2 regions of the Bacillus sp. AMCV2 genome follow, and region 2 is predicted to be linked to the other one. Evidence: a T-box and tRNA genes for the amino acid it is inferred to sense, from the RefSeq annotation. Region 2 holds a T-box; the other holds one or more tRNA genes.
The links. The T-box of region 2 lies ahead of thrS (threonine--tRNA ligase). A T-box ahead of a tRNA ligase gene usually reads a tRNA of that ligase, here a tRNA-Thr.
Positions count from the first base shown of each region.

Region 1: it encodes a tRNA-Thr, which carries the amino acid that the T-box ahead of thrS (threonine--tRNA ligase) is inferred to sense. The anticodon was not compared.

Region 1 covers NZ_JBVYIB010000002.1:188,145-195,996, reverse strand. The annotation lists gene cdaA (diadenylate cyclase CdaA) at 1-606, opposite strand, end outside; gene rsiW (anti-sigma-W factor RsiW) at 767-1,393, opposite strand; gene sigW (RNA polymerase sigma factor SigW) at 1,407-1,970, opposite strand; tRNA gene AC0OMA_RS01155 (tRNA-Gln) at 2,201-2,272, opposite strand; tRNA gene AC0OMA_RS01150 (tRNA-Tyr) at 2,277-2,361, opposite strand; tRNA gene AC0OMA_RS01145 (tRNA-Thr) at 2,384-2,456, opposite strand; tRNA gene AC0OMA_RS01140 (tRNA-Val) at 2,461-2,536, opposite strand; tRNA gene AC0OMA_RS01135 (tRNA-Glu) at 2,540-2,614, opposite strand; gene AC0OMA_RS01130 (2-thiouracil desulfurase family protein) at 2,794-3,249, shown strand; gene AC0OMA_RS01125 (GNAT family N-acetyltransferase) at 3,262-3,744, shown strand; gene murQ (N-acetylmuramic acid 6-phosphate etherase) at 3,854-4,768, shown strand; gene AC0OMA_RS01115 (MurR/RpiR family transcriptional regulator) at 4,785-5,636, shown strand; gene AC0OMA_RS01110 (PTS transporter subunit EIIC) at 5,662-7,032, shown strand; partial or broken gene amiE (N-acetylmuramoyl-L-alanine amidase) at 7,089-7,852, shown strand, end outside.
Region 2 covers NZ_JBVYIB010000002.1:3,716,995-3,724,846, forward strand. The annotation lists gene AC0OMA_RS19190 (site-2 protease family protein) at 1-415, opposite strand, end outside; gene AC0OMA_RS19195 (2-hydroxymuconate tautomerase) at 524-712, shown strand; gene AC0OMA_RS19200 (MarR family transcriptional regulator) at 755-1,174, opposite strand; gene thrS (threonine--tRNA ligase) at 1,294-3,210, opposite strand; T-box leader at 3,264-3,485, opposite strand; T-box leader at 3,517-3,738, opposite strand; T-box leader at 3,772-4,000, opposite strand; gene AC0OMA_RS19210 (MFS transporter) at 4,047-5,456, opposite strand; gene AC0OMA_RS19215 (Rrf2 family transcriptional regulator) at 5,456-5,926, opposite strand; gene AC0OMA_RS19220 (YwgA family protein) at 6,038-6,538, opposite strand; gene AC0OMA_RS19225 (HD domain-containing protein) at 6,574-7,852, opposite strand, start outside.

The DNA.
Region 1 (7,852 bases), 3.5 Mb from region 2:
CGTGCCCAGTTCTTTTGAAATAAACGGGCTCTCAGAAAGCGGCAGATAACAGGCGGCCGCGGCAATTTCATTATTTTTCATAATCACCGCACCGTCGTGAAGCGGGGTGTTTGGGATAAAAATATTGATCAGCAGCTCAGAGCTGACTTTGGCATTCAGTGGTATGCCGGTTTCAATATAATCCCCCATTCCAGTATCCCGCTCAATGGTCAGCAGGGCGCCTATACGGCGTTTCGCCATATAATTGATCGCTTTTGTAATGGCCTCAATCGTTTTCTGCTGCGCTTCTTCAACAGGCGTGCCGCTCCTCGAAAAAAAGCGGCCGCGGCCTAGCTGTTCAAGCGCTCTTCTCAGCTCAGGCTGAAAAATAATAATAATTGCTAAAAATCCCCATGTTATCGCTTGGTCCATCAGCCATTGAAGTGTGCTGAGGCCCAAATATTGGCTGGCCATACGAACAAGCACGATGACTACAATTCCTTTTAACAGCTGAACCGCTTTCGTGCCGCGTATCACCATAATCAATTTATATATCACATACCAAACAAGGAGAATATCAACGGCATTGCCGAGGTACTGCAAAAAAGGGATATCCTCAAAAGCCATTTCCTCGTCCTCCAAGATTTCAGTCATTTCGTATTTTGTGTTTTACGTGTTACGCATATGTACTTTACATAGCGAGCCCATTATACCACATTTCGATTTAGCAAGTGAAATGTGCCAGCCCTCTCAGCCCGCAAAAAAAGAGCAAAGCGGCTAACGCGCTTTACTCTTCTCCGTTCGGACTGAATGCATCGAGTACACTTTTCCCCGCAGACTTCATCTTGTACCATGTCCAGTCGAATAATTGATTGATTTCTTCAATCTGACCGGTGACTTGTCCAGCAGAGGCCATATACTTTTCGCCGTTTACGACGGTTACATCCCCGTCTATTTTGCCTTTAATAATCAGCTTGCCGTTTTTGACAGTGACATCACCTTTGACCGTCTCACCTTCTGGCACGGTCACAGTATGGTTATGAACCACAAGATTCGGCTGCTTGGATACGCTGAAATTGTGGTCATTATGCCAGCTGTTAAAAAAACCTCCGCCCATCAAAATGATGAATACCGCAGCAGCTGCGATAACGGGATGGGTTCTGAACCATCTTTTTACAGAAGCTCTTTTCTTCTCCTTAGGCAATTTTGCCATGACATTAGCGGTAAAATCCGCGGGGGCTTCGACATGCGATGTGCTCCGTACGAGCGCTATGGATTTCTCCATCTCGTAAAAATGCTTTCTGCATTTCTCGCATGTCTCCAGATGTTCATTTAATACGTGTTCATCTTTTGGAAGGATATCTCCATCAAGATGCATATGCATAAGCTGCACAATTTGTTCAGGACAGCTCATTTCATCACCCCACTTAAAGATCCCTTAATTGTTTTCTAAGAGCCTCTCTGCCTCTGTGAATCCGCGTTTTCACAGTCCCCACAGGAATGTTTAGAATCTCCCCAATTTCAATTAATGAGAGTTCGTCAATATACTTTAATACGATGACTGTTCTGTATTTGTCAGGAAGCTTTAAAATTTTCTGCTGTATCGTGTTTGAGAGCTCCAGCGACACAACTGCATCTTCAGGCAAAACACCATCTGCGGCGATTTGAGAATACATGGTCAAGCCTTCCGTACCAGCCACCTCTGCATCGAGGTAATAATCCGGCTTCTTTTTGCGAATGCGGTCAATGGTCAAATTGGTCGCGATTCGATAAAGCCAAGTTGAAAATTTCCGGTTAATATCAAAACTGTCGATATTAACGTACGCTCTGATGAAAGCTTCCTGTGCAATATCCTCCGCCTCATGCACATTGCCAAGCATACGGTAGCAAAGCTGATAAATTTTATCTTTGTAAATATCTACGATGTCCGCAAATGCATCCTGGTCGCCTTTTTTGACTTGTTTAATTCTTTTTTTAATCATCATTTCCATATTTATCTAACCTCTGCCTTCACCGGTCTGTATGTATACGAGCTTCGTTTCAAAAGGTTTCAATTTTTTTATAAAATAAGTTTATCAAATTTTTGGCAGGGTGTAGATGGTAATTCGTGAATAAACTACCTTAACATATTTTTAAAATTATTATACAGACTGAACAGTTAGAAGTTGGAATGATTTTTCCGAAAAGAAAAAAGACACCTTTTGATCAAAGGTGTCTGTGACTGGGCTAGCTGGATTCGAACCAACGCATGACGGAGTCAAAGTCCGTTGCCTTACCGCTTGGCTATAGCCCAATAATGGTGGAGGGGGGCAGATTCGAACTGCCGAACCCTGAGGGAGCGGATTTACAGTCCGCCGCGTTTAGCCACTTCGCTACCCCTCCACATAAAATTTTGAAAAAACAGTGCCGGCAAGAGGACTTGAACCCCCAACCTACTGATTACAAGTCAGTTGCTCTACCAATTGAGCTACACCGGCAAGATGGTGGAGGATGACGGGCTCGAACCGCCGACCCTCTGCTTGTAAGGCAGATGCTCTCCCAGCTGAGCTAATCCTCCAAATGGTGACCCGTACGGGATTCGAACCCGTGTTACCGCCGTGAAAGGGCGGTGTCTTAACCGCTTGACCAACGGGCCGTTGTGTTCTCGTCGAGCTGACAAAAGTTATTATATACAGGTCACCCCCTGTTTGTAAAGAGGAAAATTAAATTTTTTATTTTCAAACTTTTTAACTCCTTTTTTAACTGAAAAAGCCTCCCAACTAAAGCCATTTATTTTATGATAGAGACAAGCAAAGCAAGAGAGGAGAAACCAATATGATTCTAGTCAGTTCTTGCCTTGGAGGCATTGAATGCAGATATAACGGCTCTCACGCAGCGTCGGAGAAAATCAGAAAACTCGTCGATGAAAAGAAAGCAGTCATGGCTTGCCCTGAACTTCTCGGCGGCTTCTCTACCCCACGCGAACCCGCAGAAATCATAGGAGGCACCGGCGAGGATGTCCTCAATGGAACAGCGAAAATCGTGACAGCTTCAGGAGAAGACGTCACAGAACTATATATGGAAGGCGCCGCGAAAACATTGGCTTACGCAAAAGAAATCAACGCTTCTGCCGTCATATTAAAAGAAAACAGTCCATCTTGCGGAAGCGGGTTTATCTATAACGGCACATTCTCTGGCAAAAAAATCACCGGCAACGGAGTAACCGCCGCATTGTTAAAACAAGCGGGCTACCAGGTCATTTCGGAAAACAAGCTTGACGACATCTTGTAAGGAGGCCACCCCATGACTCAAGACATTTCTTTATCCTTCTATAAGCCTGAACACTTGCCCGAGCTTCAAGCATTCACGCTCACCAACGATGACAAACGCTTTACCTCCCTCCCGAAAGAGGTGCTGTCTCAGGCTCTGGGCATACAGGACCGATACCCGGTTGTCATCTTAAAAGACGACCTTCCAGTCGGTTTTTTCATTTTACATGCATCAAAAGAAACGCTTGCTTCCTATTCTAACAATCCATTTGCTTTACTGCTCAGCTCCCTGTCTTTAAACGCTGTGCACCACGGAAAAGGCTATGCGAAAAAAGCCATGATTTTGCTTCCCGCTTTTGTGAGCGGATATTTTCCATGGTGCGACGAAATCATCTTGGCCGTCAATCATCTGAACATACGCGCAAAACACCTTTATATGAAAAGCGGGTTCCTTGATAAAGGACGGCGAAGAATCGGGCCGCTTGGAGAACAGTTGATCCTTCATCATTTCTTATAGTCTTGGGTGAAATAAAATTTCAAAAATTAAAAAACATAGTTGAAATATCATAACAGAAATGAATATACTGAATATTGAGATATATCATTTTAAAACAGGGGGCATCCTCATGTCAGAACCATTAAACATTCACCGTCTTACAACGGAATCACGCAATAGCCAAACAGTTGAAATCCACAAAGCAAACACTCTCGGCATCCTCAAAATGATCAACAACGAAGATATGAAAGTCGCTGCAGCCGTTCAGGAGGTTCTCCCCGACATCAAAACAGCTGTAGACTGCGCATATGAATCGTTTCAAAATGGAGGCCGGCTCATATATACAGGCGCCGGTACAAGCGGCAGACTCGGCGTCATGGATGCTGTTGAATGTCCTCCCACCTACAGCGTAAGCCCAGATCAGGTCATCGGAATCATGGCTGGAGGCCCCAAAGCCTTTTTACAGGCAGCAGAGGGCATTGAAGACAGTGAAGAAGCAGGAGCTGAAGATTTAAGAAACATACAGCTCACTTCAAATGACACCGTCATTGCCATCGCAGCAAGCGGCCGCACACCCTACGCCGCAGGCGCCCTAAGATACGCCCGCAAAGTCGGAGCACACACCATCGCCCTTACTTGCAATGAAAATTCCGCCATCAGCAAGGATGCGGATCACAGCATTGAGGTTGTCGTCGGACCTGAGGCCATTACAGGATCAACACGTATGAAAGCCGCAACCGCTCATAAAATGATTCTAAACATGATATCTACCGCTGTAATGGTCAAAATCGGCAAGGTTTACGAAAACTTGATGGTAGACGTCAACGTCAGCAACAAAAAACTAAAAGAACGCGCCATCAGTATCATCCAAAGCCTTACAAATGCTTCATACGACACAGCCAGGCACACCCTGGAACAAGCCGATCATCACGTCAAAACAGCAATCGTCATGCTCAAAACAAGCACAGATCAGAAACAAGCAAAGACATTACTCGATGAAGCAAACGGTTTCATTGACAAAGCAATCGAACATTACCATCCATGATAAGGAGAGAACTAGAATGGCCACAGGCGGTTTAGCGATCATCCAATCAATGAAGCATAAGCTCCCTCCATCCGAGCGCAAACTTGCAGATTATATCCTAGCCCATCCCCACAAAGCAATCGAAAGCACGGTCAACGAAATTAGCGCCTTAGCCAATTCAAGTGACGCTGCCGTCATCAGGCTCTGCAAATCACTCGGTTTAAAAGGATTTCAAGATTTAAAAATGAGAGTAGCGGGCGATCTGGCAAAGCCTACGTTTCAGGGCTACCGGGATATTGTTCCCCACGAGCCGCTGCCCTCCATTTCCGAAAAAACGGCCGGCAATGCCATTCAAGCCATTCAGGATACTTCAGACCTGATGGACTACAAAGAGCTTGAACGAGCGGTTTCTCTGCTTCTCAAAGCTCATACCGTGCATTTTATCGGCCTCGGGGCTTCCGGCATTGTCGCCAAGGACGCCCAGCAAAAGTGGCTTCGCATTCATAAACAAGCAACCGCGTTTACAGACACTCATCTTGTGGCATCTTTAATCGCAAATGCAGATAAAGACGACATCGTATTTGCCATTTCGTTTTCAGGAGAGACACAGGAAATCATTGAACTGTTCGCCATGGCCAAGGAAAAAGGCATCACAACGATCAGCCTCACACAATTCAGTCAGACATCCGTCTCCGCACTGGCTGATGTCCCTTTGTATACAGCCCATTCCAATGAAGCCTTGATTCGAAGTGCAGCCACTTCCTCCCGCCTCGCCCAGCTTTTTATAATTGATGTTTTGTTTTTAGGCATGGCGGCTGAGCAGTATGAAACGACAACCGGTTATATCGATAAAACGAGAGCAGCCATACAATCTATGAGAATAAAATAAGGCATCTTGAAGGGGAGGGGTTTTAATGAGCAAAGAAAATAACTACCATCATCTCGCACAGAAAATCCTTGAGCTATGCGGAGGAAAATCCAATATTTCTTCATATACGCATTGCATGACACGCCTGCGCATTACGCCTTACGATGAAAGCAAAGCGGATGCTCAGGCTTTAAGAAAGCTTGACGGCGTATTGGGGGTCGTTGAAGCTGAAACCTTACAAATTATCCTCGGCACAGGAGTCGTCAATCATGTTACAGCTGTTTTCTCGAAGCTCGTGTCAGCAGCAGAAGAAGGTGCCGATGTCAAAGAAGCAGCGGCCAAAAAGAAAGCCGATATCAATCGAAAAAACGCCACTCCTTTTAAACTTTTCTTACGTAAAATTGCCAGCATTTTTATCCCTCTTATTCCCGCTCTAGTCGCTTCCGGTTTAATTACTGGGATTACCAAAGCAATTATTCAAGCAGGCTGGCTCTCTGCAGACTCACAAATTGCGGTTATCCTGACAGTCATCGGATCAGGGCTGTTCACTTATCTCGGCATTCTCGTTGGTATTAACGCTTCGAAAGAATTTGGCGGGACACCCGCACTTGGGGCTTTGGCCGGGATCTTGATTATCAATCCGGAGATCGCAAAAATCAGTTTATTTGGAGAAGAGCTTCTCCCGGGCAGGGGAGGTCTGATCGGCGTCCTTTTCGCAGCCATATTCATTGCTTACACCGAACAATTTATTCGCCGTTTTATTCCTCAATCACTCGATATCATTGTCACACCCACCGTTTCACTGTTAATCACCGGAATCGTAACGTATGTCGTATTTATGCCTTTAGGCGGATTCATTTCTGATGCCATTACATCCGGCCTACTGTCCATCCTGGACATCGGCGGCATCGCTGCGGGCTTTATTCTGGGCGCAACCTTCCTTCCTCTCGTCGTAACCGGACTGCATCAAGGCTTGACGCCTGTGCACATGGAACTAATCAATTCAATTGGCAATGACCCTCTGCTCCCTATTTTGGCTATGGGAGGTGCAGGACAGGTAGGCGCGGCCTTTGCCGTCTTCGTGAAGACGAAAAAAACAACACTGAGGAAAGCAATCGCCGGCGGGCTTCCATCGGGACTGCTCGGCATTGGTGAACCGCTTATTTTCGGAGTGACGCTGCCGCTTGGCCGTCCGTTTTTAACAGCATGTTTAGGAGCTGGAATCGGCGGCGCCTTTCAAGCTTATTTTCAAGTAGCCACCATTGCGATTGGTGTCTCCGGACTGCCGCTTTCCTTTCTAGTCCTGCCTTCGCAAATCATTTTGTATATCATTGGGCTCTTTATTTCCTACGCGGCCGGCTTTTTATTAACCTATGCATTCGGATATAAAGATGAAATGGCTTCACAGTTCGATTAAATTGTTTCTGTATTAGGGATAGTAAACGGGATAGAAGCACAGAAAGGGGCTAGCCTGTGAAAACAAAGACACTGTTCATATTCAGTGCCATTTTAACCCTATCGATATTCGCGCCAAATGAAACCTTCGCACAAACAGCAGACAACTTGGTTGAGCCGAAAACCATAAATGCAGAAACTGCACAATTCTCGACGAAGAAGCTAAGGAAGGTAGATCAGATGATAGAACGGGATATTGCAGCAGGATTTCCAGCGCCGTTCTTGTGGTGGTGAAGGATGGACGCATCATAAAAAAAGCAGCATACGGCTACAGTAAAAAGTACGAAGGATCAGAACTACTGCGCCGTCCGGCCAAAATGAAAACCCGCACGATGTTTGACTTAGCCTCAAATACAAAAATGTACGCAACAAATTTTGCATTGCAGCGCTTAGTCAGCCAAGGAAAACTTGACGTCTATGAAAAAGTTTCTGCATATTTGCCGGGTTTCAAGGATCAGCCGGGTGACCTCATAAAAGGAAAAGACAAGATACGTGTCATCGATGTCCTCCAGCACCAATCAGGGCTCCCATCAAGCTTTTACTTTTACACGCCGGAAAAAGCCGGCAAGTACTATTCCCAGGAACGGGACAAAACGATTGAATATTTGACGAAAATTCCACTCGATTATCAAACTGGGACAAAGCACGTATACAGTGACATTGGATATATGCTACTCGGATGTATTGTCGAAAAACTCACCGGCAAACCGCTTGATGTCTACACGGAGCAAGAGCTCTACAAACCGCTCAGGCTGAAGCATACCTTGTACAATCCGCTGCAA
Region 2 (7,852 bases):
GCTGTATCCAAATAGAAAAAAACTGATCCAGCCCCGTGCTGAACGCCGCAAGCATTTCCATTCCGTACGCATGCATCAACACTAACAAAAAGAAACCAATAAACGCAAGAATCAGGTTACTGACGGGCCCGGCTATAGATACGAGCACACCGGCAAGCCGGGGTTTCTTAAAGAAGCGGTGATTCACGGGAATGGGGCGCGCCCACCCGAAGCCGGCCACCAAAATCAAAATGGTTCCGAACGGATCAAGGTGTTTAATGGGATTCAGCGTCAGTCTTCCTTGTTTTTTCGCCGTATCGTCACCGAATTTGTATGCGACATAAGCGTGGGCAAGCTCGTGCATCGTAAACGACACAATTAGCGTGATGACGAGGTATGGCATTAAAGATAACGGATAATATAAGAAACGGTCCAAGTGAGATATCCCTCTTTCTCAAAATGCAAGAATTTACTTTATTCAGTATACTATAAGAAGCCTCTTTTTCTAAAGAGAGGAAACGAGATAAAGGAGGATTCAGCACCCATGCCATACGTAACTGTCAAAATGCTCGAAGGCCGTACAGACGAGCAAAAACGCAATCTTGTCGAGAAAGTAACAGAAGCCGTAAAGGAAACAACCGGTGCTTCTGAAGAAAAAATTGTTGTCTTTATAGAAGAAATGAGAAAAGACCATTATGCCGTCGCAGGCAAACGCCTGAGCGATATGGAATAATCTCTATAAAGCCGGCGCTTCGCGCACCGGCTTTTATTATCCCTATTGAGCCAGCTTCGCAATAATCGCCAAGAACGTCTCTTTCTCTTCGGCTGTTAAACGTTCAAACATGCCGTCAATCAGCTGCTGGCGGTTTTCGATCATTTGTTCAGCCGCTCCCCGGCCCGATTCAGAAAGCGTAATCCATACAGTGCGGCGGTCATTGTTATTTCTGGATCTCTCAATAAACCCTTCCTGCTCTAAATGATTCAGAGCTGTGGTCGTGGCAGAGGGAGACAGTGTGACCTCCTTCAAAATATCCTTTATGGTGCAGCTCCCATGTCTGTATATGATCCGCAGAATAAACCCTCTTACATTATTCACGTGTTTCGGAACGGTGGCTTCATCTAATTGCTTCGTGCTTTTCAAATATTTTGTAAGTGCGTGATCCAGCAAATTTGCTTCCAGTTTGTCATGGTCCATGTCAATTTCCCCATTTCGAGATGCATTCATAACATACGAACGATATGATTTACTTATTATTTTACTGATTCCGAATAGGGAAAGTCAAAAAAGCAAAATGTGAATTCACAGCTTTTATCCTACATGCCTCGATTTTCCACCTGTTTCACAAGCTTATCTTTGAATGTCTGAAAAGGAACATGTTCATTCTGCTGATGTCCGAATCGGCGGACGTTTACCGCATCCTCCTGCTCCTCATGATCTCCAAGCACCAGCACGTACGGGATTTTCTGCACCTGCGATTCTCTGATTTTATAGCCCAGCTTCTCATTGCGCTCATCAATGCCGGCTCTTATCCCCACCTGCTTCAGCTCCGCCTGCACTTTTCTGCAATAGTCTAAGTGAACGTGCGAAACCGGTATGATTTGAACCTGGAGCGGTGCGAGCCAGACTGGAAAAGCCCCGCCGTAATGCTCGATCAAAATGCCGAAGAAACGGTCGATTGAGCCGAAAACCGCTCTGTGGATGACAACGGGACGAACCTTCTCATTGAGTTCGTTGATATATGTTAAATCAAATTTTTCCGGCATTTGAAAATCAAGCTGAATTGTCGCGCATTGGTGGCTCCGTTTCAGGGCATCTTTTATGTGGAAATCAATTTTCGGCCCGTAAAACGCCCCATCACCTTCATTGATCTCATAAGAGAGGCCAAGCTCCTCAAGGACGCGTGCTAAGGCACATTCCGACGCTTCCCAAAGGCTGTCATCGCCTAATGAATCCTCCGGGCGAGTCGAAAGCTCAACTGAATACTCGAAACCAAATGTCCGATATACCTCATCAATCAGCCGAATCGCTTCTTTGATCTCACTCTCAATCTGATCCTCCCGAACGAAAATATGGGCGTCATCCTGACAGAACGTCCGAACGCGAAGCATTCCGTTTAAAGCGCCGCTGTATTCATGGCGGTGCACCTGTCCGAATTCCGCCATGCGAATCGGCAGATCCCGATAAGAATACAGGCTGTTTTTAAAAATGAGCATATGGCCGGGACAATTCATCGGCTTCATTGCGAACCTTGTATCATCCACTTCTGAAAAGTACATATTGTCGCGATAATGGTCCCAATGGCCTGACTGCTCCCATAACCGCTGATTCATCATAAACGGCGTACGCACCTCATCGTAGCCGGCATTTGTTTGCAGCTTACGCGAGAAGCGCTCCAGCTCATTGCGGACAATCTGCCCTTTCGGCAAATAAAACGGCATCCCCGGCGCTTCTTCAGAAAACATAAACAGCCCTAACTGTTTGCCGAGCTTGCGATGGTCTCGTTTTGCCGCTTCTTCCAGCATATGCAGGTGCGCATCCAAATCTTTTTTCTTTTGAAACGCAACCCCGTACACCCGCTGCAGGACTTCATTTTTGCTGTCTCCGCGCCAATAAGCGCCTGATACTCTTGTCAGTTTGAACGCCTTGATCATTCCTGTAGAAGGGAGGTGCGGCCCGCGGCACAGGTCAACGAATTCCCCTTGCTGGTACAGTGTGATATCCTCCCCACGCGGAATATCCTTTAAAATCTCAAGCTTGAGCCGCTCGTCTTTTTGTGCAAACAGCTCTTCAGCCTCTTCGTAAGAAACCTCCATACGTTTGATTTCAAGGTTTTCATTTATTATGTTTTTCATTTCTTTTTCGATGGCCTCTAAGTCTCCTGATGCCAAGCTTTTCCCCAGCTTCATGTCATAGTAGAAGCCGTCTAAAATCACAGGCCCTACCCCCAATGACACTTCGCCGTACAGCCGTTTTACTGCTTGGGCCAGCACGTGCGCTGTTGTGTGGCGAAGCACCTGCAAGCCTTCTTGTGAATCGAGTGTGACAATCGAAAGCTCAGCATCTTCCTCCAGCTTGAAACTGAGATCAACAAGCTTGCCGTTGACCTGACCTGCGGCCGCTTTCTTTTGCAGACTGGAACTGATAGAACCAGCCGCTTCTTTGATTGTGATGCCTTTCGGATATTCCTGGATCTGTCCGTCCGGAAGCTGAATGTGTACATGTTTACTCATTTTAGAACACTCCTTATTCATTGTTGTATATAAAAAAACACACCCGTCCCGCAGATAGGGACGAGTGTGTGATTAACCCGTGGTTCCACCCAAGTTCCCGACAAATACTATGTTGTCGGCTCGGTGCTGTAACGCAGCATAGACGGCATTGGATACTTCAGTTCCCCAATGCTGCTCCAAGGCGGTAAATGATATTCCTAAGCTGGGAAGCTCTCACCTTTCCTTCCCTCTCTGAAAACCGTAACTATCATTCGTGTCCTTTTCATCGCATGTATTCAATTCATAAAAAAACACACCCGTCCCACAGATAGGGACGAGTGTGTGATTAACCCGTGGTTCCACCCAAGTTCCCGACAAATACTATATTGTCGGCTCGGTGCTGTAACGCAGCATAGACGGCATTGGATACTTCAGTTCCCCAATGCTGCTCCAAGGCGGTAAATGATATTCCTAAGCTGGGAAGCTCTCACCTTTCCTTCCCTCTCTGAAAACCGTAACTATCATTCGTGTCCTTTTCAACGCATTTATGTAGTTCATATAAAAAAACACACCCATCCCTCTAAAAGGGACGAATGTGTTGATCATCCGTGGTTCCACCCAAATTCCCGATCAATTACACATGGTGATCGGCTTGAAGATGCTGTAACGCAGCATGACGGTATCAGATACTTGTTTTCCCCGATACGGCTCAAAGGCGGTAAGCTGCTTTCCCTGCGTTAGGAAGATCTCAGCTGTCCTTCCCTCTCTGGAAACCGTAAAAAGCATCTCGTGTCCTTATCAGTGCCTGTTGTTTCAATAATTTTTTATATCTTACTATATATTCCCACAAAGCGCAATCAGTGATTTACATTTTTTTCTGACGCAACAGTTCCGTTATGGGCAACCAGAAACAGCCATACAAGCAATGCAGCGAGGCTGTATGCCGCTCCCATCATCAAAAACGTAAACCCGGCACCGGCATACCAAGTGGCGGACAGATGAATAATCACCCCGGTTATCGCTACGCCGACCAAGGCTCCGATTTGCCGGTTTGTATTTAACGCCGCACCGGCGATATTCGCATGTCTTTGCCCGGCAGCCTGCATGATCACAGTTGTCATGGCAGGAACTGTAATACCGGTACAGAGGTTCATAACAGACATCAATACCGCCAGCTGCCAATAAGGAAAATCCGGAGAAATCAGCACAAACAACAGCAATGCAATGATACAGCTGACCGCCATTGATACAAACATAAGCTGCCCGGCTTCAAACCGATTCGCCAGACGGGCAAACAGCAGATTGCCGATCACGAAGACCGCCATCATCGGCAGCAGCTCCACTCCAGCCATAAAGGAACTTGCGCCTCCTGCTTCCTGCAAAAAAAGGCTGAGCATAAACATGCCGCCAAAAAGGGCGAAATTCAGCAAAAACCCGATAAATTGGGCAGCTGAGAAGCGGCCGCTTTTGTATAAGGACGCCGGCAGGATGGGTGCTTTTGCAGAAATTTCCCGCAGCAAAAACAGCACAAATGCCAAAATCGCTGCAGTAAATGCTACAAGAATCACTGGCGAGCGCCAGCCCACTGAAGGCCCCTGTATCAAAGCATAGGAAAGAAACCCGAGAGCCATCATGCCAAGCAGATGCCCAACGATGTTCACGCGGCTGCTTTTTCCCGGAACGCGGCTGAGGATTCGGTAAGCTGAAATGAGCGCAGCAGCCCCTATTGGCACATTGATCAGAAAAATACTCTGCCAGCCCGCCAACTGTACCAGCACTCCCCCGATAAAGGGCCCAAGGCCTGAAGCGGCGGAAACAAGCGCGGCCCACAGCCCAAACATTCTCGCCCGCACCCGCTCATCAGGATAAGAGGCAGCCAAAAGGCTGAGTGAGCTTGGCATAAACAAAGCTGCTCCAATTCCCTGTATGAGACGTCCGGCAATCAGCATCTGCCCATTTATAGATGCAGCGCATACACAGGAGGCCAGAACAAAAACGGCTAGACCTAAGATATAGATCGTCTTCGAGCCGAAACGGTCAGCCAAGGCTCCGCCCGCCAGCAGAAGCGACGCAAAAGTAAGAATGTACCCGTCCACAACCCATGTTACACCTGAAAGTGACATTGAAAGAGTGTTTTTCATATCCGCCATCGCCACATTCACAACGGTCACATCAAGAGTTGCCATGAGGAAACCAAGTGCGAGCACGATCAGTACAGATATTCCTGTAGATGAATCTGTTTTGTGTAAAGATCCGCTATTTTTCATTACAATTGCCCTTTCACTTGCTTGATTACCCAATCATCTATTTTTTCAAGATCATACAATTCCCCGACTCTGTCCATGACATGCTGCAAGGATTCTTCTCTCATGAGATTGGCCCATTTATCCTCGATTTCCCCCATGACTGTCTCCAGCACACAGTGACTTTCTCCCTCAAATACAGATTGCAGCAGGCCTTTCCCCTGATACATCGAACCTCTGCCTTCAACCGCTTGATAAACATCATAAAGCGTAATGTCCGCCAAAGGCTTCGTCAGGGTAAAACCGCCCTTCGTCCCTGGTAAGGATTCTGCCAAACCGGCTTGAACTAATGTTCTCATCAGCTTCTTCAAGTAAGACGGAGACACACGCAATCGCTGGCTTATAGCCTCTGACGTCAAAGAAGCCTGTACCGGCAGCCGTGACAGTAACAGCAGCACAGAAACCGCCTGCTCCATTCCTGATTTCATTTTCATCCTATTCACTCCTGATTCATTATGGATAACTATTATCCATAATGAATCTCTTAGCAGCTTTTGTCAATAAAAAAAGCAAAAGAAACGGATCATTTCTTTTGCTTGGTATGGTTAACAAATCTGCTTCAGTTCCTCTATGTATTGAAGCGCTTCGTCATATTCTTCATTTGTATATTTTTGCTTGCTTTTGATGGTAAAGACTTTTTCTTTCTTTTCCTCATCCTCAAGCCCGTCAAAGTAAAGGATCGTGGAAACAAGCTCTAAAAACCGTGATGAACGGCTGTTTACACTGTCAATATAGCCTTTCATATCCGGCATGTCCAGATCAGCATGGTCTAAAAATGCGGAGCCTGTCTCAGTCAGCGAATACCGGTATTGAAAGTAGCCGCCCTTTTTTTCCTTCACCTCATGCAGAAATCCAAGGTTGCACAGCTCTTCAATCTGGAGCGTCAGTTCCTCTGAATATGGTCCGTAAAAGTGAAAATCATATTTCTCATAGAAAGGAAACTGCATTTTCTTGGCGATATAAATCATTTTCTGCAGCTTCTTTCGCCCGATGATTTCTCCAGAATCCGAGAACACCTTCATCAGTTTTGCATGTTCTTTCAACAAATTCCCGACATCTCCTTTTTCCTTCTTTCCAATTTCTATGTCAGTCCCAGCAGCTGCCGGATTTTCATTTTCGCTTCCGGATGTTTAGAGCCGTCACAAATCAAGTCCTTTGGATAGTAAAGCTTGTGGTCCGTCCGCCGTTTACCTGAGATGGATTCCACAATAGCCGACTGCCTGGACAGCTCTTTAATTTGGCCGTTTTGCGTCAAGAGATGGATCGGCAGACGCTCCTCTTCCTCTCCCGGTCGGTAAAAATCGTATGGCAGATCTGATGAAGAATCAACGACCAAATAATAGCTCGGATCGATTCCCGCCTCTTTGAACAATGAGGTCAGCTCAAAATAAGCCGACATTTCTTCATTCGGATTGAATTCAACGTATTGGAACAGCTGGCGGTTAATGAATCTGCGGCACAAGTCGGATAAAATCGCGTCTTCTTCCTCCTCCCAGGCCTGGAAGTAATACAAAATAATAGATTCATCCAGCTTTACATAATCCTCCAGTGTCAATTTCCCTTCAAAAATAGAATAGAAATGAACCGGAGCGTGAGTGAAGACATAGCCTTCATCGTGCAGCTGCTTCGCCCTGTGAAGAATCTTCGTTAAAATAACCTCTGCACTTCTAGTCACAGGATGGAAGTAGACCTGCCAGTACATTTGGTAACGGCTCATGATATAGTCTTCGACAGCGTGCATTCCGCTTTCTTTAATGACGATCTGATCCTCGCGCGGCCGCATCACCCGAAGAATCCGCTCCATATCAAAATGGCCGTAGCTGACGCCCGTATAATATGCGTCGCGCTGGAGGTAATCCATGCGGTCTGCGTCAATCTGACTCGAAATCAGGCTGACCACTTGCTTGTTTTTATATGTTTTGGCAATGACTTCTGCAACATCCTGAGGGAAACCCGGGCTCACCTTTCTGAGCACCTGATTAACCTCCGTGTCTCCCAAAATGATATCTCTTGTAAAATCCTCGTGGTCAAGGTGAAAGACCTTTTCAAATGAATGCGAGAACGGCCCGTGCCCGAGGTCATGAAGCAGCGCCGCGGCCAAACAGAGTTCGCGCTCACTGTCATCCCATTCAGGGCGGCCTTTAAAGACGTCATCAACCATTCTTCTGACAATTTCATAGACACCGAGAGAATGGTTGAACCGGCTGTGCTCAGCCCCATGGAACGTCAAATAGGTCGTGCCGAGCTGCTTAATTCTGCGGAGACGCTGAAATTCACGGGTTCCGATTAAATCCCATATCAGCTTGTCCCGAACATGAACATAGCGGTGCACCGGATCTTTAAACACTTTTTCTTCTGAT